DNA from 2 places in the Enterococcus wangshanyuanii genome. Region 1 is predicted to be linked to the other one. Evidence: predicted binding sites of a transcription regulator. Region 1 holds the regulator's gene; the other holds the start of a gene.
What was found. Region 1 encodes HrcA, which represses chaperone genes, less so after heat shock. Its sites were predicted from a motif close to TTAGCACTCNNNNNNNNNGAGTGCTAA; they were not measured.

Region 1 (8,197 bases):
ATGCAGTGAAAATCAAGATCGGTGAACGATGGTATGTTGGAATGGGATCGATCGGGCATAATGATACATTTGGCGATGGCCGGGAATTGACCGTAGAAGTCTATATTTTAGACTTTCATCAAGATATTTACGGTGAACAGGTAACAGTACGCTGGAATCATTATTTAAGAGATCAAGTGAAATTTAATGGTGCAGATAGTTTGATCGTACAATTAAAACAAGATGAACAGGATACGGCTGACTATTTTTCACAACAGAATTGATTCAGATACCAAACTAAAAACTGTTTGAGCAAACGTGGTGACTGTTCAGTTTTTCGTTTGAGAAAACTAGATACTATAAAGTTTTTATAAAGGATTCTAAATTTGTGTCCGAGTGTCTGAGCGTGCGTTATACTTTGTAGAAAATGGATAAAAGTCAAGGAGAGGTTTATGGCAGAAAAAAAAGAGAAGAAGCCGTCAAAGAAAAAACAAAAGAAAAAAGAGCAGACCGCTAAAAGAAAAAAGAAGCGTTTAACTCTTTCGATTTTGTTGATCGTCATTATTCTGAGTGGGGTTTCTTTTTTGATTTGGTTTTATTTAAATTTAGATTATCAAGATCATTCAAATCCTTCATATGAAGGATATCGATTTTCTCCATCGCCTTTAGCCATTACTCTTGCCGATAAGCAAAAAGAAGAGGTGATTCTAGAAGATGGGAGCCGTTTAAATCCTGATTTTGCAGAATCATCGATCGAGAGATTGGCGAAAAATAAGTCTGTCTACTATCCGCCTGAACGTCCATCTTTTCGTTTGTTGAATCAGGATAATAAACAAACGACATATCGGCTTAGTGCATATTTAGAAAGTGTCAATCATCTTAAAACAGTTGAGTTTAGCGTTTTTGGAGAAACTAATGGAGCGAATGACCTAAGAACCTATCAAGCCGTTTATCATTCTGAAACGAATACATGGGATGCAGATGTTTTGATCAAGAATCATCAAGAAGCTGGCGATTATCAAGTAACTCTAAAAATCACTAGAGAAAATGGTGAGGTAGAAACGGTTCCATTTGGCAACTTTACTGTAGACCAACCGAGTCTTCACTCAGAAATTGATGGTGCAGAAGTGTCTAAAGGCCAATTTGAAATTAACCTTTCAGTATCAAGCAAAGCAGATACTGAAAAATTAACGGCAGCTGTTTGGTCAAAAGAAGATCAGAGTGATAAAAAAGTATATGATGCTAAACGCCAAGAAGACAATTCCTATAAAGTTCATGTCGATTATGAGGATTTTGATTTTATCAACGGCGTTTACCATGCAAATACTGAGTTCATTGGCAAGAATGGATTAAAAGCTGAGAGCGATGCTGGTGCAGTAGAAATCAATTTGCGCCGTCCTGTTCGTATCCGATTGATGCAGGAAACGGCTCTTTACCAAAACCGCCAGTTGTCAAAAACTGTCCGGCAACTTTCTGCAAATAGTATGGCCTATGTGAGAGGGATCGTTTTTAATAATGATAAGAAGATATACAGAACGACAGAGGGCTATATTCCAGCAGATAATGTTGAAGTGAGCGAAATGATGGATGATATTCGGTATGTTGCTCACCGAGGAAATCATAAAGCTGCACCGGAAAACTCCCTTCCAGCTTTTCAACAGTCAAATAGCTGGGGCATTGAGACCGATATCCGTTTGACTAAGGATAAAAAATGGGTGATCATGCATGATCAATCCGTTGATCGAATGACGAATGGCAAAGGAAAAGTTAGTGATCTGACACTTGCCCAAATCAATGCTTTAAGAATCGACCAAGGATCGAATAAAGAAAGTTATTCCGAAGAACAATTAGTTGTTCCGACTTTGGAAGATTTTTTAACTATTATGAATACAAAACAAAGTATTCCATTTATAGAAATTAAAGCAAACAAGGTAGATGCTGCAGATTATGATAGTTTAGTCAATTCGATCAATTATTATGGATTGGCGAATACAGCAGTTGTTATTTCTTTCGATTATAAGCATTTGGTTGAAGTTAAAAGAAGACTTCCAGATGTTCAGGTTCAGTTGCTGGCAAATAGGCTGGATGAGCAGATGATCGAACAAGTCAGCCAGCTTGGTGGGAATTCTGGTTTGGATATCAAGTATGAAAGTGTAGCAGATCGAGCAGATTTGATCGCGCTAGCGCAGAATAAAGGATTGTCCGTCAATCTTTGGGGAGTTCCTCAAAGTGAATTTAAGAAGATGGAAGCATTGGGGATCAATAATCTGACCACAGATTATGATTGATCGATAGAAAAACTAAACGAAATCGCTAGATTTTGATTTTAAAGGAATTGATAGTAATGAGCGAAATAGACAACGTAAAAAATAAAATTTCAGCCTATATCCATATCCCGTTTTGTGAACACATTTGCTACTACTGTGATTTCAATAAAGTCTTTTTAGAAGGCCAGCCGGTCGATGAATATATCCAAGCACTATTGAAAGAAATTCAACTGTCAAAAAAACAGTTTCCCAGCCGAGAAATGGAAACAATCTATATTGGCGGAGGTACGCCGACTTCTCTATCTGCTAAACAGCTTGCCGTTTTACTAGAGGGAGTTCGTAAACTATTGCCGTTCAACGCTAAAAATGAATTTACTGTAGAAGCCAATCCAGGCGATTTGACGCAGGAAAAGCTTCATGTAATGAAAGAATATGGGGTCAATCGCTTGTCGATGGGGGTTCAAACCTTCGATAATCAGTTGCTGAAAAAAATTGGCCGTAAGCATACAGCAGAGGATGTTTATGACACAATGAAGTTCCTTGAAAAGGAAAATTTCTCCAACGTAAGTATCGATTTGATTTATGCGTTGCCGGGGCAAACGTTAGAAGGGTTTAGAGATACACTAAAACGTGCGATCGAGCTTGATTTACCACATTATTCTTTGTATTCACTAATACTGGAAAATAAAACAATGTTTATGAACTGGGTGAGACAAGGTCGTCTTCAATTGCCCGATCAAGAAGTTGAGGCGCAGATGTTTGAAGAAACGATCATCGCGATGGAAAAAGGCGGACGGCATCAATATGAAGTGAGCAATTTCGCTTTAGCAGGCAAAGAAAGTCAGCATAATTTAGTTTACTGGAACAATGAACATTATTACGGCTTCGGTGCAGGCGCGAGCGGCTATTTAGGCTATACCCGTTACCGTAATCACGGACCGATCCAGCATTACCTGGACCCTTTGCGCAACGATCGATTACCAGTCGTAGAAACGGAAAACCTAACGATTCATAATCAAATGGAAGAGCAGCTGTTCTTAGGCTTACGTAAGAAAAAAGGGGTATCTAAGCAGCAATTTGAAGATAAATTTAGTGTACCAATCGAGCAGGTGTATGGTGAAACGATTTTAAGCTTAGTCCAGCGTGGCTTGCTTATAGATCGAGCTGGTTACCTTCAGCTTACAGAACAAGGATTGTTTGTTGGAAATGATGTATTTGAAGCATTTTTGATCGATAAATAATAAGTAAAAGAAAAGAAGCAAGCATAGGAACTTTTTACATATAAAAGCGCCTATGCTTTTTGATTGTTTTACAATTAGCACTCTTTGATAGAGAGTGCTAAAAAATTATGTTTTTCTCTTGACAATTCAAGGAGAACTTGCTATATTAATACTTGTATTAGCACTTGAATAACATGAGTGCTAATGAAGGGTGGTAACTATGATAACCGACAGACAAAAGAATATTTTGCGACTTATCATCCAGGAATACACAAGTACAGGAATGCCAGTTGGATCGAAGAAATTGATGGAAGAAGGGATCCAGTCTAGTTCAGCAACCATTCGTAATGATATGAAAGCTTTAGAAGAGCTTGGGTTGTTAGCAAAGACGCATTCTTCTTCGGGGAGAGTTCCTTCAATGGATGGTTATCGCTATTACGTTGATCATTTATTGCGTCCAACAGAAATCGAACACGATGAATTACAAACGATCCGTCATTCATTTGGCAAAGAGTTTCATGAAATCAATGATATCATTGAACAATCAGCTGAGATTCTTTCTGAGTTGACCAGTTACACAGCATTTTCTTTAGGTCCTGAAATGAAAGAACGGCGTTTGACCGGTTTTCGGATCGTTCCTTTGAACGAACGGCAAATCATTGCGATCATCGTCACGGATAAAGGAAATGTTGAAAGTCAAGTCTTTGCAGTGCCAGCGTCAGTTTCCAGTCAAGACTTGGAAAAGATGACACAGATCATCAATGATAAATTAGTGGGCCAACCACTTTTGACCGTCTATCATCGTCTGCGAACAGAGATTCCAATGATCCTGCATCGTTATTTCCAAACACCAGAAGGAATGATGAATTTATTTGATGCTATGCTGGGACATGCTTTTGAAGAAAAAGTCTTTGTCAGCGGCCGCATGAATTTATTTAATTTTGGGGTTCAAAATAATCTGGATCAATTAAAATCTGTTTACTCATTTATGCAGAATACAGATGCGATCACACATTTATTAACGACAAATGAAAAGACAGATGCACAGATCGCGATTCGAATCGGTTCAGAAATTGGCAATGATTTATTAGACAATATGAGTATGATCACTGCCACGTATGAAGTAGCAGGGCATGGTAAAGGAACGATTGCACTATTAGGGCCAACTAGTATGCCTTACTCCAAAATGTTTGGCCTAGTGGATGTATTTCGCAATGAATTAGCGTCAAAACTTGGAGCGTATTATCGTTTTCTTGGCGAGTAAGCAACGAGTAAAAATATAGAATTTGATTCTACGGAAATGAGAAGGGAAGTTGCCAGAGTGAGTAAAGAAGAAACAAACGAAGAATTACAAGAAGAACAGACGAACTCAGTCGATGAATCAGTCGTCTCTGAAGCATCTGAGACAACTGTTGAAAAATCAGAACTTGAAACAGCTCAAGATGAATTATCTGAAATGGAAGACAAATTTTTAAGAGCTCGTGCTGAAATCGCAAATATGAGCAATCGTTTCAAAAACGAACGTGAATTATTAGTTCGCTACCGTTCACAGGATTTAGGTAAAAAATTATTGCCTTCGATCGATAATCTAGAACGAGCAATGGCTATCGAAGTCGATGATGAACAAGGAGCCAGCTTGAAAAAAGGCATTGCGATGGTTTTAGAGAGCGTTCAAGCAGCGTTGAAAGAAGAAGGGATTGAAGAAATCCCGGCAATGGGAGAGCCTTTCGATCCTAATTTACATCAAGCGGTTCAAACGATTCCTGCTACGGATGACACACCAGCAGATACAATCGTTGAAGTCTTACAAAAAGGCTACAAGCTACATGATCGTGTTTTACGCGCAAGTATGGTTGTTGTTGCACAGTAGCAGCAAAACGAAAACTTGTATGATATAAATTGAAAAAAATTAAACAGAAGATAGGAGATCATTAATTATGAGTAAAATTATTGGTATTGACTTAGGAACAACAAACTCAGCAGTTGCAGTGTTAGAAGGCGGCGAAGCAAAAATCATCGCTAATCCAGAAGGAAACCGTACAACCCCTTCCGTTGTGTCATTTAAAAACGGTGAAATCCAAGTAGGTGAAGTAGCAAAACGTCAAGCAGTTACAAACCCACATACAATTTCATCAATCAAACGTCATATGGGCGAAGCAGGTTTCAAAGTTGAAGCAGATGGTAAATCTTATACACCACAAGAAATTTCAGCGATGATTTTACAATACTTAAAAGGCTTTGCAGAAGAATACCTTGGTGAAAAAGTGGATAAAGCGGTAATCACTGTGCCAGCTTACTTCAATGATGCTCAACGTCAAGCAACAAAAGATGCTGGTAAAATCGCTGGTTTAGAAGTTGAACGTATCGTTAACGAACCAACAGCAGCAGCATTAGCGTATGGTTTAGATAAAACAGATAAAGACGAAAAAGTTTTAGTATTTGACCTTGGTGGTGGTACTTTTGACGTATCGATCCTTGAATTAGGTGACGGTGTCTTTGATGTGTTATCTACAGCAGGGGATAACGAATTAGGTGGAGATGACTTTGATAACAAGATCATCGATCACATGGTAGCAGAATTCAAAAAAGAAAACGGTATTGACTTATCTCAAGATAAAATGGCCGTTCAACGTTTGAAAGATGCTGCTGAAAAAGCGAAAAAAGATTTATCAGGTGTGACATCAACTCAAATCAGCTTACCATTTATCACAGCAGGAGACGCTGGCCCATTGCACTTAGAAATGAACTTGACTCGTGCGAAATTCGATGAATTGACAAGTGATTTAGTAGAACGTACAAAAACACCAGTCCGTCAAGCGTTGAAAGATGCTGGCTTGAATCCTTCGGAAATCGATGAAGTTATCTTAGTTGGTGGATCTACACGTATTCCGGCAGTTGTTGAAGCTGTTCGTAAAGAAACAAATAAAGAACCAAATAAATCAGTAAACCCAGATGAAGTAGTAGCAATGGGTGCTGCTATTCAAGGTGGGGTTATCACTGGTGATGTGAAAGACGTTGTTTTACTAGACGTTACACCATTGTCATTAGGTATCGAAACGATGGGTGGCGTATTTACTAAATTGATCGATCGTAATACAACGATCCCAACAAGTAAATCACAAGTCTTCTCTACAGCAGCAGACAACCAACCAGCCGTAGATATCCATGTATTACAAGGTGAACGCCCAATGTCAGCAGACAATAAAACATTAGGTCGTTTCCAATTGACAGATATTCCAGCTGCTCCTCGTGGTGTGCCTCAAATCGAAGTAAGCTTCGATATCGATAAAAACGGTATCGTAAACGTACGTGCCAAAGATTTAGGAACACAAAAAGAGCAAACGATCACAATCAAATCATCTTCTGGTTTATCAGATGAAGAAATTGAACGTATGGTTAAAGACGCTGAATCTAATGCAGAAGCAGATAAAGCGCGTAAAGAAGAAGTTGATTTACGTAACGACGTGGATGCTTTATTATTCACTGTTGATAAAACGTTGAAAGAATTAGAAGGCAAAGTCGATGCAGATGAAGTCAAAAAAGCAGAAGATGCTCGTGATGAATTAAAAGCAGCTGTTGAAGCGAACGATATCGAACAAATGAAAGCAAAACGTGATTCATTGAACGAAATCGTACAAAATTTAACAGTTAAATTATATGAACAAGCAGCGCAACAACAAGCGCAAGAAAATCCTGAAGCTGCACAAGGTGGAGCAGATGATGTTGTAGATGCTGACTTTGAAGAAGTAGAAGGCGACGATAAATAATCATCGTTAACAAGCTGGCAAAGACCAAAGTCATCGCTTTGGTCTTTGCCTATCTTTATTTATAAGGGAAAAGGCGCACAAATTAAGGGAAGCTATTTTGCTTTTACTTAATTTATGGTATGATTACAACGATGTTTTTATCGAAATAAACAGATGTCGATCCTTTTATAGATGGAATAATAGTTGGAGGGGAACTAATGGCTAAAAGAGATTATTATGAAGTGCTAGGTCTGTCTAAAGGCGCTTCAGATGATGAAATAAAAAAAGCATATCGTAAGCTTTCAAAACAATACCACCCAGATATCAACAAAGAAGCAGATGCAGAAGAAAAGTTCAAGGAAGTTTCTGAGGCTTATGAAATCTTAAGTGATCCACAGAAAAAAGCAGCCTATGATCAATACGGTCATGCGGGAACAGACCCTAATTATGGCGGCGGCGGTGGTTTCGGCGGCTTTGGCGGTGGCGGATTCAGCAGCAGTGGCTTTGGTGGGTTCGAAGATATTTTTGATTCCTTCTTTGGCGGTGGTTCACGCACAGTCGATCCGACTGCACCAAGACAAGGCGCCGATCTTCAATATACAGTCACACTTAAATTTGAAGAAGCGATTTTCGGTGTCGAAAAAGAAATCAAATACAATCGTGAAGACAATTGTAGTACCTGTGGCGGAAACGGTGCTAAACCAGGCACACATCCAGAAACCTGTCACAAGTGTCATGGTTCAGGTTCGATCAATGTGGAACGTCAAACACCACTTGGCCGCGTAATGAGTCGTCAAACCTGTGATGTCTGCCGTGGTACAGGAAAAGAAATCAAAGACCCATGTCCAACTTGTCATGGTACAGGACATGAGAAAAAAGCGCATAAAGTCAAAGTCAATGTACCAGCAGGTGTAGAAGACGGACAACAAATGCGTTTAGCAAATCAAGGGGAAGCCGGCATGAATGGCGGACCTTATGGTGATTT
Region 2 (8,197 bases), 1.0 Mb from region 1:
CTGAAACAGATCGCTTTACCAACAAATTTCTTGATCGATGGATCAACTCCGCCAACTTTGATGACACTGCCTTTCGGTGCGATATTTCCGTAAAGGATCGATAACCCACCGACTGGGCTATATGGATTTTCTTTAGGATGGATGACTTCTTCATTCTTGATCACTGCATCTTGAACATTTTCTCTGATCGTTTTTCCTGTTACCGTGATTCTATCTGGATGAATTGCATTGCCTAAATCAACTAGTTCTTTCATGATCGCTGGTACTCCTCCAGCTTCATGTACATCGTGCATGGAATAAGCAGAAGAAGGAGCAATTTTTGAAAGATACGGAACTCGTTTGGCGATTTCGTTGACTTCTTCTAAGTTGTAATCAATTTCTGCTTCATTTGCGATCGCTAATGTATGCAGCACGGTATTCGTTGATCCACCCATCGCCATATCTAAAGCAAATGCATCATCGATTGCTTCTTTAGTCACGATATCTCTTGGTTTGATTTGCTTTTTGACCAAATCCATCAGATGAAAGGCTGATTTTCTAACCAATTCTCTTCGTTCGTCAGAAACTGCTAAAATCGTCCCGTTCCCTGGAAGTGCTAATCCTAGGACTTCCATCAAGCAGTTCATTGAATTTGCTGTAAACATTCCAGCACATGACCCACAAGTCGGGCATGCATTTTCTTCCATAAATTTAAATTCTTCTGCAGTCATTTTTCCTTCTTTGAAAGTACCGACTGCTTCAAACATTGAAGATAAGGTTGTCGTATGTCCTCTAGGATCAACACCAGCTTTCATAGGACCGCCGGAGCAAAAAATCGCTGGGACATTCGTTCGAACACTAGCCATCAACATGCCCGGCGTGATCTTGTCGCAATTAGGAATATAGAAAACACCGTCAAACCAATGGGCATTGATCACTGTCTCCGCTGCATCAGCAATGATCTCCCTACTTGGTAACGAATAGCGCATACCAATATGGCCCATCGCAATTCCATCATCAACCCCGATCGTGTTGAACTCAAAGGGAATCCCTCCTGCTTCACGAATCGCTTCTTTGGCAACATCTGCTAATTCTCTTAGATGAACATGCCCAGGTACTATATCAATATACGAATTACAAATTGCAATAAATGGTTTCTCCATATCTCTAGCATTTTTTACCTGACCTGTTGCATACAGCAAACTTCTAGCTGGTGCTGCTTCGATTCCTTTTTTTATTTGATCACTACGCATTGTTCATCCACTCCAATTCAATTCAGTTATCGTCTTTACAATACTTCCTACCAAAAAAACATCCCAATCATAATGAATGGGATGTCTTAGTAAGAATCCCATCTACCAAAGACAAACAGGACTCAAACATCTGCAAAATTTCTCAGTGTTCTAAGTCCTTCACGATAAAATAATGACTAATACGTGGTTGTTGTTTGTTTTTTTCATGGCAATGGTCTCCTCGTTTAAAATCTATAAAGATTAAAATTCAATGTGATAAATACAAGCTTTTGTTAACTATAAACCTAATAAATGAGATTGTCAATAAAAAATAGTGAAAAAAGTCAGAAAATTCCAAAAATGTTTGTTACTGTTTTCCGACTTTATGTTTTATAAATAAAAAAATCCGTACCTTTCACTTAAGGTACGGGCTTTTTAGCTCTTTTGGAAATAATACAGCGGTTTGTGCGACAAACGTCTCATCTGTCTTTTTTTATCTTCAATGATCGTCATCAGCTCTTCAGAGAATGTTTCTAAAATAAGCTTCCCACCTTTATACGTGCTGCCGCCCATTGAAATCACCTCATCAGGTGTCAGAATAACTTTTCTGTGCGCAATCTTCTTAAAAAATTCTTCGACTAAATACGTAGGAAGATAGAAATTGTTTTGAGCAGAAAAAGATTCTAAATAAATAAAATCGTCAATACTGATGTAGCAATCATCCATGGAAATAAAATTGACCGATTTATCAACATATATGTCTCTCTTTTGCAAAATTTCATTGATTTTTTTGTTCAAAAGATTCAATGTTTCGATTTCTTTGACGAAATGTTCCAGCTCACGATAACGTGCTGCTTTTCGTTCCTCAAACGTCACTCGTAAAGCAACGCTGATCGACACGATCACTGCGCCAACTAATACGCCTGTTATGCCTGCGATAAAAACAACCATCCGAATCCCCTCACTCTTCTTTACTTGCTTTTTTAGTATAACATACTCTTTCACAAGCGTAAAAACATAGAACAAAAAAATGAAAAGGAGTCATTTACTTAAATTTTTACAATTCTTTTTGAAACGAATACAGAAAATCTGCAAGACAAAATCAACATCAATATTGTCAATGAAAACAATAATACTCAATCAGTGGGCGGTTATGTACAACAAGGTAGAGTAGTCAATAAATGGATTTATTTCATATTAGCATTTTTCTTAGGCTGGATCGATGCTCATAAATTCTACTCTGGTTTTTCTGGAAAAGGCATCATGTATCTTGTTTTCAGTTGGACTGGTATTCCAGCTCTTATTGCTTTCTTCACTGCAATCATGACTCTATTGAAGCCTGCAGACCAAAACGGCAACATTGTTGTCACTTCATAATATTTATTTTGAGAATAATAACAGTAGAAGGCAGAAACCTGACTCAACGTTTCTACCTTCTATTTTTTTGGTTCGTTTAAGTTGACCTTTTTTGACCAATAAAGTATACTTTTTTTAAGCATTCAAGTATGCTTTGTGATAAAATGATTTGAAGAGCTTTTTATATAGGAGGAATATACTATGAACTTAATACCAACAGTCATTGAACAGTCATCTCGTGGAGAAAGAGCTTATGATATTTATTCACGATTATTAAAAGATAGAATCATCATGTTAAGTGGTCCGATCGATGATAATGTAGCCAACTCAGTTATTGCTCAATTATTATTTTTGGATGCGCAAGACTCTGAAAAAGATATTTACATTTACATCAATTCTCCTGGAGGAAGTGTTTCAGCTGGCTTAGCAATTTTTGATACCATGAATTTTGTTAAAGCTGATGTCCAAACGATCGTTCTTGGAATGGCTGCATCTATGGGCAGCTTCCTGCTAACTGCTGGACAAAAAGGCAAACGTTTTGCCTTACCTAACGCTGAAATCATGATTCATCAACCGCTTGGTGGAGCACAAGGACAAGCAACAGAAATCGAAATCGCTGCAAAACACATCTTAGACACTCGCGATCGTTTGAACAAAATCTTGGCTGAACGTACTGGTCAACCTTTAGAAGTCATCGAACGCGATACAGACCGTGATAATTTTATGACCGCTCAACAAGCAAAAGAATATGGCTTGATCGATGAAGTAATGGAAAATAGTAGTGCATTAAGCTAAAAATTTGATTCCCATGCCCAAAATTCTTTTCAGAATTTTGGGCATTTTTATTTAAACTCTGACTGAAAAGCGCTACACTAGAAGTAAAGAAATGAAGGGATGTATAAAAATGGATATTTCAATTATTGATGCAACAAAAGTTACCACGGAAAATGGTTTAGTTATCGGGAAAGAGACCGCTCCCGTAAAAATGGTCGAATTTATGAACGTGCGTTGTCCTTACTGTAAAAAATGGTTTGAAGAGTCTTTTGAGCTATTGGAAGGTTACGTCAAAGAAGGGAAAGTTCAGCGTATTATCAAGCTGTTCGATAAAGAGAAAGAAACCTTACAGCCTGGAAATGTGATGCATCATCATATTGACTATACTATGCCTGAAAAAGGATTACTTAGCTTAAAACAAATGTATGACACTCAAGATCAATGGGGTCATCTTTCTTTAGCCGATGTTGCGGTCTTTGCACAAGATAATCTGCAGCTAGCTGAAAAGAAAAACCCTGAGATGATCGATGCTGTGATCGCTGAAGCAAATGCAGCTAATATCAAATTTGTTCCAACAATCGTTATTGGTGAACATATCTTTGATGAATCTGTTACGAAAGAAGAACTGATCCGCTATATTGAAGGCAATTAACAAAAAAAAGACAAAGCTATTTTGGCTTTGTCTCTTTTTTGTTCTTCGCTTCCTTCTCAGTGAGTGAATCTTCGGTCTCTTTTTGAGCATCTTCACTAAAATTCAAGATTTTATCTACGTCTTCTTTGCCCAAAAACTCTCCTAAACCTTCACCTAATTGTTTGATTTGCCGCATAATAAAATCTTTGTCCTCAACACCCATCACATTCACCTGATTTCTATTTTTTTAGAACAAGGAACTTTGTAGTTATGCACTTTTTTCTCTAAGCTTTTCAGCAAATTCATTGATTTTTCTGATTCGATGATTGATTCCAGACTTTGAAATGGCTCCGGAAGGAATCATTTCACCGAGTTCTTTCAGACTGACTTCTGGATATTCTAAACGTAATTCAGCAATCTCCTGCAATTTTTCCGGTAAAGCGGTCAACCCTACGACGCTTTCAATATACTGGATATTCTCAATTTGTTTTGATGCGGCGTCGATCGTTTTATTTAAGTTCGCTGTTTCGCAATTGACCAAACGATTAACAGAATTGCGCATATCTCGTACAATTCGGACGTCTTCAAATTTTAACATCGAATTCGTCGCACCGATCAATGTTAAAAAATCAGCGATCCGCTCTGCCCCTTTTAAATAAGAAATATAACCGTTTCTTCTTTCTAATGTTCGTGCATTCAAATCATAATAATTCAACATCTGACAAATATCTTCATTATGTTCTTCATAAATAGAAAATATTTCCAAATGATAACGACTCGTTTCAGGATTATTGACTGAGCCTGAAGCCATGAAGGCGCCACGCAAATAGGATCTCATCTTTTGAGCATTTCCCATGATCTCATCTGATACATGCGTATTAAACATCATTCCATCCAAAATATCTAAGTCGGCTAGAACATCTTTAGTTCCCTGTTTTAAACGAACAATATAGACATTATTTTTCTTTAATTTCATTTTTTTCCGAACAAGCAATTCCGATCGAACATCATAATGATCCTTTAAAAGAGAATAAATACGTCTTGCGATCGCAGCATTTTCTGTCTGAACATTTAAGACAAATTGTTGATTCACGATGCTTAATGATCCATTCATCCGAATCAATGCGGCAAGTTCTGCTCTAGCATGTTCTCGATGAACCTCTAAAGTCGTTAGTTCCTTTTTTACATCTGAGGCAAAAGACATTTTTCTTTCCCCCTCTCTTTTTACCTTTTAATACCTTGCTCCGAAAACGATACGGAACAATTCGTCGACTACCTTATCTCCATCATGGAAAACGCCGCCATCCCTTAACTTCAAAAAGTCAGTTGAAATCACTCGGCAGCCTTCTGATCTTAATTTTTGAAAGTCATGTTCGACTTGAACAAGATACTCATCGTAAACTTCCGGATCCATATACCCATCTGGTACTTTTTCTGTATTGACTAAAACAGTGTCAATAAACTTACTTTTGAGATGATCGTGTAATACACAAATATGGTCTGCATCCGTAAAGTGCTCTGTTTCACCTTTTTGTGTCATGATATTGCAAATGTAAACGACTTCTCCTTCTGCGTTGATAATCGCATCTCCAATTTCACTGATCACCAGATTAGGCAAAATACTCGTAAATAGACTTCCAGGACCTAAAACGATCATGTCTGCTTCTTCGATCGCTTTCACTACTTTTCGAGCGGCTTTCGGCTGTTCATCGTCATTTGTATTGGTCACAAAAACATAATCGATCGTTTTTCGATCGACGGCAATGTTCGACTCACCAACTGCTACTGTTCCATCTTTGAAAACAGCATGTAAGGTCAATGGTCTTTCTGACGAAGGAAAAATATGTCCATCCACATGCATCATTTTTGACAACAATTGAATCGCTTCATACGTACTGCCACGCATTTCAGAAACGGCAGCAATAATCAAATTACCGATGGCATGATTTGCAAAATATTTATCTGATTTATCAAAACGATACTGAAAGATATCTTCATACAATTGCGGCATATCTGATAAAGCAACCAACACATTACGCAAATCACCGGGTGGAGTCAAATTCATTGATTCACGAATTTCACCACTACTGCCTCCATCATCAGCAACTGTTACAACAGCAGTGATATCCGCGCTTTGATTTCTCAAGCTTTTTAAAATAACAGGCAGCCCAGTACCACCACCGACAACAACGATCTTAGGCTTTCTGATCCGGTACGTTTTCATTTTCATGAGCGATTCACCGTCTCTTTCCGTTTTCCTTTATCACGATGCGTGATGTTCACATGATACTCCTTACCAAGCTCATCACCAACTCTTTCAGTCAAAGCAACTGAACGATGTTGTCCGCCAGTACAGCCGATTGCGATAGTGATACTTGATTTACCTTCTTTTTCATAGCCAGGCATCACGTGTTTCAATAGATCGATGAAGCGAGTATAAAATTCCTCTGTCTCTGGAAAACTCATGACATAGTCGTAAACAGATTTATCTTGCCCAGTCAGTGGTCTCAACTCTGGTATATAGTGAGGATTTGGCAAAAAGCGAACATCCATTACAATATCAGCATCGATCGGCAGACCATATTTAAACCCAAACGATACCATCTCCACACGAAAACCATGTGTATCTCGTGTCTTAAATTCTTCATTGATTCGCTCTCTTAATTGTCTTGGCGAAAGATCTGTTGTATCAATGACAACCTGAGCATCTCCTCTGATTTCTTCCAGGATCGCACGTTCTTTTCTGATCCCTTCAGTGACCAAGCCATCCATCGCTAACGGATGAGCACGTCTAGTTTCTTTATAGCGCGAAACTAATTCTTCATCTGTTGCATCTAAAAACATGATCGTCGTATCGATCAAATTCGTATTTTCAAGTTCGACCAGCATATCCTGAATTTCTCTAAAGAAATTACGCGAACGTAGATCGATCACTAAAGCGATTTTCGTTACTTTTCCTGATTCCTTGATCAATTCCCAAAATTTTGGAATCAGACTTGGCGGCATATTATCAATACAAAAATACCCCATATCTTCAAAGCTTTGAATAGCGACAGTTTTACCTGCTCCGCTCATCCCAGTGATTATTACTAATTGTAAATTATCAGCCATTTTACAGCGCCCCTTTAAAAGCATTTGACTAATTATAACATTCCGGGCGTATCAATGAAAGCTTTTCAACATGCCGCTATCTGTCTTTGAGAAAATGTTAAACATTTGATCTCAAAAAAAACAAACAGCTTAGCAAAAACCATTAGCTCCAAGAAAAATGAGAATGACAAGAAACACGAAAGTTACATTTCTGATGTTGAATGCCTCCTACACGGTGCTCTTCAAATTTTCATGACCAAATAGGTACTATACAACCTCAACTTATTTCTGAAGGCACAGGTTTTTTCTCGCCATTTATTCGAAAATCAAGCCCGAAACAAAACTGATTATTCGTTTTGTTTCGGGCCCGCCTGATTGTATTTATTATTCTTAGTTAGATTCATCTTTTTCGATGATCCGAATATCACCTGTTTGTGTTGTAATAGTAATTTTATTAGATGATTCTTTGTTATTCTCAAACTCATTAATGATCTTTCCAGATTTACTCGATAGATTGAACTCTACAGCAGATTTATAATTTTGTACCCATTTTACAATGCCGGTATTACTTGTAACGACAGCATCAAGTGGATCTTTTTCATAAACAATAACTTGTCCGTGCTGATTTTTCAGGTCCAACTCTCCTTGAAGATCCGTCAATACAATTTTACCATCTGTATTTTTGATTTTTGTCCTGCCAGTTTGATTTTCGATGATCGTAGTTCCCTCAATATTTAAAGCAGTCAAGGTTTTGATCACACTTGAATTGACGACATTTTTGCCTTTGCGATTATTGATCACTGTTGACCTACTGGTTAAATCACTCAAATTGATGAGACCAGTTTTAGAAGATATCTCTACTATTCCTTGACCTTCTTTTACAATCGACTTCCCATGATCATTATAAATTTTGATGTCTGAATAAAAATTATTGATTGTTGTATCTGCATTTTTACTTGTTATATCGATAGTCGTTGAATAGATATCATTCAAGCGAAGTTCGCCCGACTCAATTTTGATTCCTAGTTTATTCGCATGCAAATGACTTAACATCACAGTCCCATGTTTGATTTTAAAAGAAACATCTCCAAGTGTTTTTTGTCGTGGCAAATAAAAGACTACATCACTTTTTTTC

Region 2: the regulator HrcA is predicted to act here: its motif matches at 2,704-2,730, upstream of clpP (ATP-dependent Clp endopeptidase proteolytic subunit ClpP).

Annotation. Positions count from the first base shown of each region.
Region 1 covers NZ_CP021874.1:1,087,242-1,095,438, reverse strand. Annotated here, with positions in the region: gene ribF (riboflavin biosynthesis protein RibF) at 1-263, shown strand, start outside; gene CC204_RS05270 (glycerophosphodiester phosphodiesterase family protein) at 432-2,267, shown strand; gene hemW (radical SAM family heme chaperone HemW) at 2,324-3,487, shown strand; gene hrcA (heat-inducible transcriptional repressor HrcA) at 3,687-4,730, shown strand; gene grpE (nucleotide exchange factor GrpE) at 4,767-5,336, shown strand; gene dnaK (molecular chaperone DnaK) at 5,404-7,233, shown strand; gene dnaJ (molecular chaperone DnaJ) at 7,431-8,197, shown strand, end outside.
Region 2 covers NZ_CP021874.1:49,814-58,010, reverse strand. Annotated here, with positions in the region: gene ilvD (dihydroxy-acid dehydratase) at 1-1,232, opposite strand, end outside; gene CC204_RS00275 (hypothetical protein) at 1,647-2,162, opposite strand; gene CC204_RS00270 (TM2 domain-containing protein) at 2,355-2,588, shown strand; gene clpP (ATP-dependent Clp endopeptidase proteolytic subunit ClpP) at 2,769-3,362, shown strand; gene CC204_RS00260 (DsbA family protein) at 3,472-3,993, shown strand; gene CC204_RS00255 (hypothetical protein) at 4,010-4,195, opposite strand; gene whiA (DNA-binding protein WhiA) at 4,241-5,176, opposite strand; gene CC204_RS00245 (gluconeogenesis factor YvcK family protein) at 5,204-6,202, opposite strand; gene rapZ (RNase adapter RapZ) at 6,199-7,083, opposite strand; gene CC204_RS00235 (DUF4097 family beta strand repeat-containing protein) at 7,453-8,197, opposite strand, start outside.